DNA from 2 places in the Oerskovia sp. NPDC056781 genome. Region 1 is predicted to be linked to the other one. Evidence: riboswitches for the same ligand, from Rfam matches in the RefSeq annotation. Region 1 holds a riboswitch; the other holds the start of a gene.
The links. Region 1 has a riboswitch for thiamine pyrophosphate ahead of thiO (glycine oxidase ThiO). Riboswitches for the same ligand answer to the same signal wherever they lie in the genome.
Positions count from the first base shown of each region.

Region 2: it holds a riboswitch for thiamine pyrophosphate, as region 1 does, so the genes downstream of both, thiD (bifunctional hydroxymethylpyrimidine kinase/phosphomethylpyrimidine kinase) here and thiO (glycine oxidase ThiO) in region 1, are expected to answer to the same signal.

Region 1 covers NZ_JBHUAD010000140.1:2,292-9,425, reverse strand. Annotated here, with positions in the region: gene guaA (glutamine-hydrolyzing GMP synthase) at 1-546, opposite strand, end outside; gene thiE (thiamine phosphate synthase) at 620-1,240, opposite strand; TPP riboswitch at 1,454-1,531, shown strand; gene thiO (glycine oxidase ThiO) at 1,538-2,833, shown strand; gene thiS (sulfur carrier protein ThiS) at 2,830-3,060, shown strand; gene ACFRCR_RS12565 (thiazole synthase) at 3,128-3,937, shown strand; gene moeB (molybdopterin-synthase adenylyltransferase MoeB) at 4,031-5,335, opposite strand; gene ACFRCR_RS12555 (DUF3817 domain-containing protein) at 5,332-5,769, opposite strand; gene ACFRCR_RS12550 (ABC transporter ATP-binding protein) at 5,828-7,134, shown strand, end outside.
Region 2 covers NZ_JBHUAD010000052.1:12,798-19,931, reverse strand. Annotated here, with positions in the region: gene ACFRCR_RS06935 (2-isopropylmalate synthase) at 1-364, opposite strand, end outside; gene ACFRCR_RS06930 (FadR/GntR family transcriptional regulator) at 555-1,235, shown strand; gene ACFRCR_RS06925 (ABC transporter ATP-binding protein) at 1,232-2,083, shown strand; gene ACFRCR_RS06920 (quinone oxidoreductase family protein) at 2,201-3,250, shown strand; gene ACFRCR_RS06915 (hypothetical protein) at 3,247-3,519, shown strand; gene thiD (bifunctional hydroxymethylpyrimidine kinase/phosphomethylpyrimidine kinase) at 3,598-5,202, opposite strand; TPP riboswitch at 5,194-5,294, opposite strand; gene ACFRCR_RS06905 (hypothetical protein) at 5,379-5,720, opposite strand; gene pip (prolyl aminopeptidase) at 5,793-6,734, opposite strand; gene ACFRCR_RS06895 (DUF389 domain-containing protein) at 6,807-7,134, shown strand, end outside.

The DNA.
Region 1 (7,134 bases):
CAGCGGGGAGTGCTTGACCTCGGGGTGCCACTGCACGCCGTACAGGCGGCGCCCGGTGTCCTCGAACGCTGCGACCGGCGAGCCGGCCGAGGTCGCGAGGACCTCGAAGCCCTCGGGGGCCGCGTGCACGGCGTCGCCGTGGCTCATCCAGGCGGTCTGCTGGTCGGGCGAACCCGCGAGCAGCGCACCGGCCTGGCAGACCTCGACGGCCGTGCCGCCGTACTCGCTGAGGCCGGTCTGCGCGACCGTCCCGCCGAGCGCCTTGGCCATGGCCTGGAAGCCGTAGCAGATGCCCAGGACGGGCACGCCGGCCTCGAACAGCGCGGGGTCCACGAAGGGCGCGCCCTGCGCGTACACGGACGACGGACCGCCGGACAGGATGATCGCTGCCGGGTCCTTGGCGAGCATCTGCTCGACGGTGAAGGTGTGAGGGACGATCTCCGAGTACACCTTGGCCTCACGCACGCGACGCGCGATCAGCTGGGCGTACTGTGCGCCGAAGTCGACGACCAATACGGGCCGGGGGGCTGAGGGGGTGGGTGTCACCACCCCAGGATAGTTGGCTCGGCGCCGATCCCCGGCATCGGTCCACGACGTGCGACGGGGATCACTGCGCGCGTCAGGCGGGCAGTCGCCCGCGCAGCTCGCGTGCGGCCCGCTCGGGGTCGGCGGCGCCCGTGATCGCCCGGACCACGACGATGCGCTCGGCGCCCGCGTCGAGCACCTGGTCGAGCCTGTCGGCGTCGACTCCCCCGATCGCGAACCACGGCGTCGTCGGCCGGGTCGCCGCGACCTGTCGCAGCAGGTCGAGCCCGACGGCGTCGCGCCCCGGCTTCGTGGGCGTCGCCCAGAGGGGGCCGACGCAGAAGTAGTCGACCTCGGGATCAGCCTCTGCCGCCGCGGCCTGTGCGAGCGAGTGCGTCGAGCGCCCCAGGAGCGAGCCCGCGCCGAGGAGCGACCGGACCGCGGGCACGGGCAGGTCGCCCTGGCCCATGTGCACCACGGGAGCCCCGGTCAGCAGCGCGACGTCGGCCCGGTCGTTGACGGCCCACAGCGCCCCGTGCTCGGTCGCTACGCGCGCGACCGTCTCCTGGAGCTCGAGCTCGCGCGCGACGTCGAGCGTCTTGTCCCGGAGCTGGACCACGTCCACCCCGCCCGCGAGCGCCGCGTGCAGGAAGTCCTCGAGGTCGCCGCGCTCCTCGCGCGCGTCGGTGCACAGGTACAGCCGGGCGGCGCGCAGGCGCTCGACGGCGGCCTGGCGGGCCGCGTGCGGGGTGGCGTCGCGGTCGTCGGAGCGGTGGCGGGGCGCGGGGGGCTGTCGGCGCTCGGCGTCGCCGGTCGGGGCGGTGGTCACGGCGCCCAGGATAGGCACGGCCCGCGCGGCGCGCGGCCGTGGTGCACCCCGTGGTCGTGCCGCGGCCCGGCACCGGCCACGTTGTAGGGTGGCCGCGAAGCACGGGAGCCCCGCACGGGGCTGAGAGGGCGAGAGCCGACCGTCGAACCTGATCTGGGTCATGCCAGCGAAGGGAGCGAGCGCATGAGCGCAGCCCTGTCCACCGATCACCCCGCCGTGCCCGCGCGCCCACGAGGGCGCGACGGGGCTACCGGGCGCGCGGCGCCGTCGGGCCTCCCCCACGACCACCTGCCCGACGGCGTCGCGGACGTCCTCGTCGTGGGCGGCGGCATCGTGGGGCTCGCCGCGGCGTGGCGGGCCTCGCGTGCGGGGCGGCGTGTGACGGTCCTGGACCCCGCCCCGGGGGACGGCGCGACGCACGCCGCGGCCGGGATGCTCGCACCCGTGACGGAGGCCGACTTCGGGGAGCAGGCCGCGCTGCGCCTGGGCGCCGACTCCGCGGCGCGATGGTCCGCGTTCGCGGCCGAGCTCGAGGCGGACTCGGGGCTGGGCGTCGGGCTGCGGGCCACGGGCACGCTCACCCTGGCCTACGACGGCGACGACCTGGCGCTCGGGCGGCGCGTGCGTGCGCTGCAGGAGGCATGGGGGCTCGACTCGACCGAGATCACTGTCGCGGCCGCCCGGGAGCGCGAGCCGCTCGTCGGACAGCGCGTCGCTGGGGCGTTCTGGGCCCCGGGCGACCACCAGGTCGACCCGCGGGCCGTGCACCGCGCCCTGACCGCGGCCCTCGCGCAGGACCCGCGCGCCGCCGTCGTGCACCGCCGGGCCGTCCGGCTCCTGCGCTCGCCCGGGCCGGGTGCCCCCGTGACCGGGGCCCTCGACGACGCGGGCGTCGAGCACCGCGGGGGGACCGTGGTGCTCGCGGCCGGGGCGGACTCGGGAAGCCTGCTCGCGGGCGTCCCCGAGGTGTACGCCCCGACCCGTCCGGTGAAGGGGCAGACGCTGCGGCTCGACGCGCCGCCCTGGTTCACGCTCGACCACGTGGTCCGCGGGATCGTGCAAGGGCGTCCGGTGTACGTCGTACCGCGTACGCCCGGCCCCGACGGGCACCGCGAGGTCGTCGTCGGGGCGACGAGCGAGGAGCACCCCGACGACCGGCGTGCGACCGCGGGCGGCGTCTTCGCGCTCCTGCGGGACGCCCGTGCGCTCCTGCCCGGCCTCGACGAGCTCGCCCTGGTCGAGGTCACGCCGCGCGTGCGCCCGGGCACCCCGGACAACCTGCCGCTCCTGGGAACCACGAGCGTGCCCGGCCTGGTCCTCGCGACGGGCCACTACCGCAACGGCGTGCTGCTCGCCCCGGTCACGGGGGCCACGGTCGACGCGCTCCTCGCCGGGGACCCGCTGCCGCCCGCGGTCGCGGCGATCGACCCGATGCGCTTCTCCCCCACCCCTGTCGCGACCTCCCGGAGGACCACATGACCGGCACAGCACTCGTCAACGGCGAGCCCTACCCGCTCGCCACCCCCACGACCGTCGCAGCCCTCGTCGCCACGTTGCTGCCGGAGCTCGTCGGAGACACGGGCACCGTCCCCCGCGGCGTCGCGGTCGCGATCGACGACGCCGTGCTCCCACGCAGCACGTGGACGTCCACGGCACTGCGCGACGGCGACCGCGTCGAGGTCGTCACGGCGGTGCAGGGTGGTTGACACCCCGGACCGCGCGGCCGACGACTCCCTGGTCGTCGCGGGCGTCCCCCTCGGCTCCCGCCTCGTCATGGGCACGGGCGGCGCCGCCAACCTGCTCACCCTGGAGGAGGCGCTCGTCGCGTCCGGGACCGCGCTCACGACCGTCGCGATGCGGCGCGTCGCGCGCGTGCCGCCGCCGGGCGGGGCCGGTTCCGACGGCGGTACGGGCGAGACCGGCATCTGGGGCCTGCTCGATCGCCTCAGCATCCGTGCACTGCCCAACACGGCGGGCTGCTTCTCCGCCAAGGAGGCCGTCCTCACGGCCCACCTGGCCCGCGAGGCCTGCGGCACCGACTGGGTCAAGCTCGAGGTGATCGCCGACGACGTGACGCTGCTGCCCGACCCGATCGGGCTCGTCCACGCCGCCGAGACCCTGGTCCGCGACGGCTTCACCGTCCTGCCGTACACCAACGACGACCCGATCCTCGCGCGCCGCCTCGAGGACGTGGGCTGCGCGGCCGTCATGCCGCTGGGCGCCCCCATCGGCTCGGGGCTCGGCATCCTCAACCCGCGCAACATCGCAGCCATCGCGGCCGCGGCCCGCGTGCCCGTGATCCTGGACGCGGGGATCGGGACCGCCTCGGAGGCCGCGCACGCCCTCGAGCTCGGGTGCGACGGCGTGCTCCTCGCGACGGCCGTGACCCGTGCCGCCGACCCGGTGCGGATGGCCACGGCCATGCGGCTCGCGGTCGAGGCCGGGCGGCTCGCCGCGCTCGCGGGCCGCATCCCGCGCCGCGAGCAGGCGCTCGCGAGCTCCCCGGTCGACGGCATGGTGGGCCGGGCCGGGCTCACGGGGTCCGGCCTGCTGGGCGCCGGCAACCTGGACCTGGCGCTGTGACCGGTTTGACGAGGTAGACCCGTGTGCGCGAGGTAGACCTCCCGAGGGTCTACCTCGGGCGCACGGGTCTACCTCGGCGGACGGGGCCGACGGTCAGTAGGTCGGGCGTCCCGGCTCGACGTCCCGCACCCAGGCCAGGACCCCGCCCTCGACGTTGCGCGCGTCCACGCCCGCGGCCCGCGCAAGGCTCGCGACCCGGTCGGACCGGCCCCCGACCTTGCACAGCACCGCGACCGTCCGGTCACGCGGAAGGTCCGCGAGGGCCGCGGTCGCGCCGGGCCCCGCATAGACCCCGCTGGGCACCACCCGGGCGCCGTCGATCGCCACGATCTGCGTCTCCCACTCCTCGCGCACGTCGAGCAGCAGCAGGTCGTCGTCGGGGTCGGCGAGGCGGTCGGCGAGCTCGCGCGCCGTCAGGCTCGTGGGCGTCGGTCCTGCCGCTCCCGCCACCCGGGCGAGGTCGATGGCGAGGCGACCGTCCGCCGTCGGGCCGGAGAAGAGGCCCGTCCCGGAGGAGAGGCCCGACGGGACCTCGACAGGGCCCACGTCGCCCGCCGGGCTGAACCCGCAGAACGCCTCGTACGCGTGGTCGCCCGCCAGGAGCTCGGTCACGGGGACGCGCTGCGGGTCGGCGCGGATCGTGAGGTGACGCCACGTGAGCTCGAGCGAGTCGTAGACCGCGAGGCGGCCGAGGAGCGTGTTCCCCGCGCCGGTGATCAGCTTGATCGCCTCGGTCGCCATGACCGAGCCGACCGTGCCGCACATGGCACCCAGGACCCCGCCCGTCGCGCAGTCGGGCACGGTGCCGGGCGGTGGCGGCTCGGGGAACACGTCGCGGTAGACCACGCCCTCCCCGACCGCAGGCGCCGACCAGAAGACGCTGACCTGCCCCTGGAAGCGGAAGATCGAGCCCCACACGCACGGGATGCCCGCGATCTCGGCGGCATCGCCCACGAGGTAGCGGGTCGCGAAGTTGTCGGTCCCGTCGAGGACGACGTCATAGCCGTCGAGGACCGTCAGGACGTTGCTCGCGTCGAGCCGGTGCTCGTGCAGGCGGACGCTCACGTGCGGGTTGACCTCCGCGACGGCGTCACGCGCCGACTCCACCTTGGGCCGCCCCACGTCCGAGCCGCCGTGGATCACCTGGCGCTGGAGGTTGGAGACCTCGACGCGGTCGTCGTCGACGATGCCGATCGTCCCGACGCCGGCCGCGGCCAGGTAGAGCAGCGCGGGGCTGCCCAGCCCGCCCGCGCCCACGACCAGGACCCGCGCGGCGCGCAGCCGCTGCTGGCCCTCGACCCCGATCCCCGGCAGGGCCAGGTGCCGCGAGTAGCGGGCCAGCTCCTGCGGGGACAGTGGCTCGGTCGAGGGAGCGACCAGCGGCGGCAGCGAGGTCATCGGGCGTACTGCTCCACGAGGGCGTCGAGCTTGGCCTCGGCCTCGCGGTGAACCTTCTTCTCGAGGATGAAGGACATGACGGGCACGACGCCCGCGAAGACCATGGTCGCCAGGCGGCCCCAGCTCCAGCGCATCTTGGACCACAGGTCCAGGACCGTCACGAGGTAGACCACGTAGACCCAGCCGTGCGCGAACGGGATCCAGCCCACGAAGCGCATCACGCCGTCGACGTCGACGAACGCACCGACGCCGTACTTGACGATCATCTCGACGCACAGGATCAGGAGCATCACACCGGTGATGAGGGCCATCACGCGGTAGCGCTGGAGAGCGCCGCGGGCCTTGCGGACGGCGCGGTCGACGACCTCCTGCGACGGGGCGTCCGCCACGGCGTCGGAGGTCTTCTGCGAGCCGGCGGGGTCGGGCGTGGTCATGGGAAGGTTTCCTTACGCTGAGCGAAAATCCGTGGCCCGGTGTCGGTGGCCACACCTAATGTTAGTGACCGTGCGACCCCTCCCCCTCCCCGACCCGGGCACCCCTCCGCTCACCGGCCCCGGTGCCTTCCTCTGGTGGCTCGCGCGCCGCCAGTGGGGCATCCTCCTGGTCGCCGTCCTCCTCGGCATGGTCACGTTCGGGTGCCAGGCCGTCATGCCCTACGTGCTGGGCCGTGCGCTCGACGAGGGCCTCGACGAGGGCTTCGGCGCGGTCCTGCTCGGCTGGGCCGCGGTCATGCTGGGCATCGGCCTGGTCCAGGTGGGCGCGGCCGCCCTCGGCCACCGCTACGACATCGAGAACTGGCTGCGCTCGGCCTTCACCACCTCCCAGCTCGTGGGCGACACCGTCGCGCGCTCGGGGCACACGATCACCGACGAGCTCCCCACGGGAGAGGTCGTCTCGGCGGTCGCGTCGGACGCGCTGCGGGTGGGCGAGGTCTACGCGATCGCGGCCCGCTTCGCGGGCTCCCTCATGGCGTACGCCGTGGTCGCGGGGATCATGCTGAGCACGTCGCTCCAGCTGGGCCTCGTCGTGGTCCTCGGGCTGCCGGTCGTCGCGGGCATCCTCGCGTTCCTCGTCAAGCCCCTCCAGCAGCGTCAGGCCGCGCAGCGCGAGGCGTCGGGCCGGCTGACCACCCTGGGCGCGGACACCGTCTCGGGCCTGCGCATCCTGCGCGGCATCGGCGGCGAGAAGGTCTTCACGGACCGCTACCGCACCCAGTCGCAGGCCGTCCGCCAGACGGGTGTGCGCGTCGCGACCACGCAGTCCTACCTCGACGGGCTCCAGGTCCTGCTGCCCGGCCTGTTCGTCGCCCTGGTCCTGTACCTGGGCGCGCACGCGGCCGTGGCCGGGGACATCAGCCCGGGCCAGCTCGTCGCGTTCTACGGGTACGCGGCGTTCCTGTCGTGGCCGCTGCAGATCGCGACCCAGACGCTCCAGATCACGACGCGCGCCCACGTGGCCGCGAAGAAGCTCGTCAAGGTGCTCTCGGTGGTCCCCGCGACGGGCGCGACCCCGGGCACGGCGTCCGCGCCACCTGCCGGGTCGGTGCTGGTCGACGACACGAGCGGCGTCGAGCTCACGCCCGGCCGCGTCGTCGCGCTCGTGAGCGTGGACCCGGACGAGTCGGCGCGCATCGCCACGCGCATGGGCCGGTTCGACGACGTCGCGGAGGCGGGCACGCCCGTGCACCTGGGCGGGATCCGGCTCTCCGACCTCGACAAGGACGTGGTGCGCGAACGCATCGTCGTCGCCGAGGCCACGCCCCACCTGTTCTCGGGCGTGCTCGGCGAGGAGATCGACGT
Region 2 (7,134 bases), on a different contig from region 1:
GGTCGGTCTCGGCGAGCAGACGGACGAAGTCGAAGTCGGTCTGCGAGGCGGACGGGTAGCCGACCTCGATCTCGGTGTATCCCATCGCGACGAGCAGCTCGAAGAAGCGACGCTTGCGCGCCGGGTCCATGGGCTCGGTCAGTGCCTGGTTGCCGTCGCGCAGGTCCACGGGCACCCACAGCGGTGCCACGGTGAGCCGGTTGCCGGGCCACCGGCGGTCCGTCAGCGGGACCGGCACGCGCGAGAACACGTCCTGGTAGCGGTGCGAGGGCATGCGCGAGGCGCGCTGGCGGTTCCACCCGGGCTGGCCGGGGGCCTGCGCACCGTCAGGGGTACGCAGCGTGGGGAAGGGGCTGGTGGTCATGGTCGTCTGGCTCCGGGGGCGGGCGCGCGGTGCGCGGCAGGCGGGGTCCGACCGGCGCACGGCAGACCCCCACGGCGGGGAGCCGGTCGGCTCAAGCCCCGCCGCGGCGACCAAGAAGGAGTGCGCTCCACGACATGTCCGGTACGCTAGCCGCGATCAAGTCCTCAGACAACCTGAGAGGTTGGCTCGCATGCCCACGCTCCGCCGGCTCCCCCTCGCCGACCAGGCGGCCGAGCTCATGCTCGACCACGTCCGCACCGGCACCTGGCCGCTCGACCACCGCCTCCCGGGAGAGCAGGCGCTCGCGGCCGAGCTCGGCGTCGGGCGCTCGACCGTGCGCGAGGCCATCCGCCAGCTCGCGGGCAAGGGCGTGCTCGAGAGCCGCCAGGGCTCGGGCGTCTACGTCGTCCGGGCCGAGGCGAGCGAGGACTGGGAGGAGGTCCTGCGGCGCGGCGAGGTCGTCGACGTGCTCGAGGTCCGCGGCGCCCTGGAGACCGAGGCCGCCCGGCTCGCCGCGACCCGCCGCACCCCGGCCGACCTCCGCGCCATGACCACGGCGCTCGCAGGTCGTGGGGAGGTCCCGACGACCGCGAGCGCCCAGGACTACGTGGACGCCGACCTCGTCTTCCACCGCGCGGTCGTCGACGCCGCGCACAACGCGGTCCTGACCGACCTGTTCGCCACGTTCCTCCCCCGCCTGCGCCGGGCGATGGTCGACATGATCGAGCTCGACGGCGCGGGCGAGCGCCACCGGCACGACCAGGACGCCCACGAGGCGATCCTCGACGCCGTCCGGGACCGCGACGCAGACCGCGCCGCCGCGACGAGCCGCCGACACCTCGACTCCGTCCACGCGAAGGTCCGTCCGTGAGCACTGACACCACCTCTCCCTTCTCCCCGACCAGGACCCCGCCCCAGGCTCGCGAGGACGCCCGGGTGCTGGACCTGCGCGACGTCGCGTTCGTCCGTGACGGGCGCACGATCCTCGAGCACGTGGACCTCACGGTCCGCGCGGGCGAGCACTGGGCGCTGATCGGCCCCAACGGTGCGGGCAAGAGCACGATCCTCAGCCTCTGCGGCGCGCGCAACCACCCCACATGCGGCGAGGTCGCGGTGCTGGGGCACGTGCTCGGGCGCGTCGACCTCCAGACCCTCCACCGCCGGATCGGGCACGTGGACCCGCGCCACCCGCTGCGCACCGCCCTGACGATCCAGGAGGTCGTCCTGACCGGGATCACCGGGACGATCGAGTGGCGCCAGCGCTGGGTCCCTACCCGGGCCGAGGTCGACAGGGCGCGTGCCCTCGTCGTGGACATGGGGCTCGGCGGCAAGGAGCACGAGCCGTGGACCACGCTGTCCCAGGGGGAGCGCGGACGGACGATCATCGCCCGGGCGCTCGTCGCCGACCCCGCGCTCCTGCTCCTCGACGAACCGAGCACAGGCCTCGACGTCGCCGCACGCGAGCAGCTCCTCGCGACGCTCGACGACGTGCGGATCGCTCACCCCGAGGTCGCCTCGGTGCTCGTGACCCACCACCTCGAAGAGCTGCCCACGTCCACGACCCACGCGCTGCTCCTCGCGCCGGGGCTCGTGTCGGCGTCCGGTCCGGCGGACGAGGTGCTGACCACGGAGGCCGTCTCGCGCTGCTTCGACCACCCCGTCCACGTCGAGCGACGCCATGGACGCTGGCGGGCCTCGGCGGGGCCGCCGACCACCTGAGGCGCGACGTCGTCGAGCGTGCAGCTCGGGCTGTCGTCGGGCGCTCTGGACAGCCCGAACTGCACACTCGGCGCGATCTCGACCACCGACCCGGGCCCCGCCACCTAGGCTGACCCCATGCGCGCGATCCAGGCACTCCAGGCAGGCGGCCCCGACGTCCTCGAGCTCGTCGAGCTCCCGACCCCCGTCCCCGGACCCGGCGAGCTCCTCGTCGACGTCGCGGCGGCCGGGGTCAACTTCATCGACACCTACCGGCGGGCCGGGGTGTACCCGATGGCGTACCCCCACGTGGTCGGGACCGAGGGCGCCGGCGTCGTCACCGCGGTCGGCCCGGGGGTGGCCGACTTCGAGCCCGGCGACCACGTGGCGTGGACCAACGCCTTCGGGTCGTACGCCGAGCAGGTGGTCGTCCCCGCGGACGTCGCGATCCCGGTCCCCGAGTCGGTCGACCTGCGTGTCGCGGCGGCCGTCGGCCTGCAGGGGCTCACGGCCCACTACCTCGTGACGTCGACCTACCCGGTCCAGCCCGGCGACGACGTCCTGCTGCACGCGGGCGCCGGCGGCGTCGGGCTGCTCGCGACCCAGCTCGCGGTGCGCCGCGGCGCGCGCGTCATCACGACCGTCTCGACCGAGGCCAAGGCCGAGCTGTCGCGCGCGGCCGGAGCCTCCGACGTCGTGAACTACGCCGAGCTCGACGACCTCACGACCGAGCTGCCCGCGATCGTGCGCGACCTCACGGGCGGGCGCGGCGTCGCGGTGGTCTACGACTCGGTCGGCAAGGACACGTTCGAGGCGTCCCTCGCATCGTTGCGCCGCCGCGGCATGCTCGTGCTGTTCGGCGGGTCCTCGGGCCAGGTGCCGCCGTTCGACCTGCAGCGCCTCAACAAGGGCGGGTCGCTGTTCACGACGCGCCCCAAGCTCGACGACTACACCGCGACGCGCTCCGAGCTCCTCGACCGGGCGAGCGAGGTGTACGCGCTCGTCGCGTCGGGCGACCTCGACGTGCGCGTGGGCGCGACGTTCCCGCTCGCGCGCGCCGCCGACGCACACCGCGCCCTGGAGGGGCGCGCGACGACCGGCAAGGTGCTGCTCGTCCCCGGCACCGGCCTCGACGGAGTCACCGGCGCCGACGCAACCACCGGCCCGACGACGGACCCCGCCCGGTGAGCTGGGACTGGGTCCCGCCACGGCCCGGCGAGGACGAGCCCACCCGCCGCTCCGACCGCCGCCTGCGCCTGGCGGTGACGGTCCTCGTGGTCGTCTTCACGGGCGTGCTCGCGGTGTACTACCTGACCGTCGGGCTCGACCAGATGCGCACGCAGTGCCTGGCCGACCGCCCCGCGGGCGTCTCGACCAGCGAGGTCACCACGACGTGGCGCTGGTGGCCGCCCGGGTACGACTGCGGGTACCCGGACGGCGACGCGCAGAGCGTCTAGCGAGTCCCGCGGCGGGAGGTCAGCCGTCGCCCCGGGTCGAGCCAGGTCCGGGGCGACGGCTCACTCCTCGGTGTGAGGTCAGCGCGCAGCGAGAGGTGGCGCCGGCCAGGTCGGCCGGGTCAGCCCCTGCTCGAAGAACAGGTACTCGTGCATCGAGGACAGCTCGAACGCGCGCAGCATGCGCTTGCGCTCCGCGGGCGAGGCCCAGCGCGCGGCCTCGTCGGCGAACGAGCACGCGGTGCGTGTCGCCTCGGCGAAGGCCGGGTCGCCGTAGAGCGAGATCCACCGTGCGTAGGGGTGACCGTCGAGGGCCCCTGCCTGGCGCACCAGGACGTCGCCGATGTGCGAGTAGAGCCAGTAGCACGGCAGCAGGGCCGCGACCGTCTCCGCGTAGGACCCGTTCGACGCCGCGTGGAGGTGGTTGGTGTAGGCGGCCGTCACGGGAGACGGGTCGACGTTCTCGACCGCCCCGCGGTCCATCCCGGCGTGCTCGCCCAACCAGTCGCGGTGCAGCGCCTGCTCGACCTCGAGCGACTCGACCGCGGCACCGGCGAAGAACTGCCGTGCCTCGGGCGTCGGTGCGAGCTGGCTGGCCCGCGACAGCACGCGCGAGTACTCGGCGAGGTACGCGGCGTCCTGCGCGAGGTAGAAGCCGAAGTCCCCCGCTGAGAGGCTCCCGTCCGCGAGCGCCCGCACGAACCCCATCCGCTCGACGGCCTCGCGCCAGCCCGCGATACGCTCCCAGGCCTCCTCCGAGAACACCCGCTGCCCGAGCGTGGGCAGGTGCGCCAGGTGGTCGACGGGTCCGCGGCCCGTGCCCACCGCGAGCGCTCCCCCGGCCTGCAGCGCGCCGGTCAGCCAGCTCTTGGCGTCGCGCGTCGCACTCTCCCAGCCGTCCCGCCGGGGTCGCAGCGCGGCGACCGCCGCCGACAGCGAGCACCCGGTCCCGTGGGTGTGCACGGTGTCGACGCGGGGCGCCGAGAAGGTCGTGACGTCGTCGGGCCCGCGAGCGCCCACCAGGGCGTCGGGTGACTCCTCCCCGGTGAGGTGACCGCCCTTCAGGAGCACGACGGCGCCGCTCGCCGCGTGCAGGCGCCTCGCCTGGGCGAGGGCGTCGGGCCACGTGGTCGCGGCGGGCTCGCCGACGAGGGCGGCGAGCTCGGGGAGGTTGGGGGTCACGAGGTCGGCGAGCGCGACCAGCTCGCGCACGGCCTGCTCGGCCCCCTCGTCGAGGAGGCGGTGGCCGCTCGTGGCGACCATGACGGGGTCGAGCACGACGAACGGCGGCTGCACGCGCCTCAGCCACGCGGCGATCGCGCGCGCGTTGGGCTCGTCGGCGACCATGCCGATCTTCACGGCGTCGATCACCACGTCGTCCGAGACCGCGTCGAGCTGCTCGGCCAGGAAGTCCGCGCCGGGGACGTGGACCGTACGGACGCCGTGCGTGTTCTGCGCGACCAGGGCGGTCGTGACCGCCATGCCGTACGCGCCGTGCGCCGCGAACGCCTTGAGGTCTGCCTGGATACCGGCTCCCCCGGTCGGGTCCGTGCCGGCGATCGACAGGACGCGGGGGCGGGAGGGCTCGGCCCCCCACGACGCGCCGTGCTCGTTCGCGGCCTGGGCGTCCGCCGCCGGCGTGCGGGCAGGTGCGGGCAGGACAGGTGTGGTGGCAGCAAGCGACATTGCCGACATCCCTTCGCTAGTGCTAGCTAGATCAGGTTCGACGGGTGTGATCTCAGCCCGGCTCGTGGGAGCGGGCACCCCGTGTCTTCGCAGGGAACTCTAGCGGGCGGACGGCACACCCGGGGGCCGCCGTTCGCCAGGCGGCACCAGCACCGGCGACCCGCCCGGCGCCCCGGTCAGGGGGACGCCGGGGTCCCGGTCGGCACCACACTGATCCGCGACGTCGCCACGTGCTCCTCGAGGCACGACACGACACGCTCCAGGTCGGCGCGGGTGGCGTCGGGGACCAGTCCGAACGACGTCCCGACCGGGGGCATGATCGCCGGGGTCAGGGCGAAGGCGACGGCAGGATCCGCCGCGCACTCCGCGTCCCCCTCGGACGGGCCCTCGACGTGGACGGACCACGGCCCCTCGGCGGGCACGGCGACCGGCCCGGCCGCGCCGAGCGCGGCACCGAGCGCGAGCGAGCCGCACGACACGACCAGGACCCCGACGAGCAGTGCGGAACGGCGGGACACGCAGGTCACCTCCGAGGTCGACGTCGACTGCGGGGACAGGCTGAGCCTCACCCTAGCCGAGCGGTGCGGCCGCTAGCCCGCGAACCGGTCCGTCGCCGCGACCAGCGCCTCCGGGAACCCCGGGCCCCCGTGCCCAGCGCCCTCGAGCACCACGAGCTCGCTCCCCGGCCACGCCTGGTGCAGGTGCCACGCGACGTCGAGCGGGCCCGACACGTCCTGACGCCCGTGCACCAGGACCGCCGGGACCCCGCCGAGCCCGCGCACCCCGGCCAGCAGGGCGCCGTCGGGCAGGAAGGCTGCGTGCGCCCAGTAGTGCGTCACCAGGCGCGCGAACCGCAGCCGGAAGGCGGGATCCTCGTAGCGGTCCCAGGGCTCGAACCCGTGCACGAGCGAGACGTGCACGTCCTCCCAGCGGCACCAGGCCGCCGCCGCGCGCTCACGCACCGCACTGTCCGAGGACGCGAGCAGACGGGCGTAGGCCGCCGCGAGGTTGCCGTCGCGCTCCGCCACCGGCACCTCGGCCACGAACCGGTCCCACTCCTCGGGGAAGAGGCGCCCCATGTCGCGCGTGATCCACTCGACCTCTCGGGCCGTGGTGCTCGTGACCGCGCCCAGGACCACCTCGGTGACGCGCTCGGGGTGTGCCACCGCGTACGCGAGCCCGAGCGTCGCACCCCACGAGGTCCCCAGGACCAGCCACGCGTCGATGCCCAGGTGCTCACGCAGCTGCTCGACGTCCGCGACCAGGTGGGCAGTGGTGTTGCTCGACAGGTCGACGTCGTCGCCGTTCGCGAGCGGCCGGCTCCGACCGCAGCCCCGCTGGTCGAGGAGGACCACGCGGTACCGCTCGGGGTCGAACGGCCGCGACGACCCGGGGGTGCACCCGGACCCCGGCCCACCGTGCAGGACGACCGCGGGCTTGCCGTCCGGGTTGCCCCGCGCCTCCCACCAGATCTCGTGGCCGTCGCCGACGTCGAGGAAGCCCTGGGCATGGGGTGGGGTCACGGCGTACATGTCCGGCAGCGTACCGAGCGCGAGCAGCGACCCCCTGTGATGCTGGGGGCACGAACAGCACCAGGAGGCAGCATGCGCATCACGACGGCCGACGTCCAGCGGATGACCACCGCGCTGTTCATCTCCGAGGGGCCGACGGCGCGGTCCCGGCAGGCCACGTTCTGGACCCTGCTGATCCTCGCGGCCGTCATCGCGTCGGCGGGCGTCGCGGCCGACAGCACGGCCACCGTGATCGGCGCCATGATCGTCGCTCCCCTCATGACACCCATCGTCGGGACGGCGCTCGCGATCGTCCTCAACGACCACCGGAACCTGACCTCGTCGGCGCTCCTCGTCGGCGCGGGCGCGGCCGGGGTGGTCGCGACCGGCTACCTCGTGGGCCTGTTCGTCCCGATCGAGA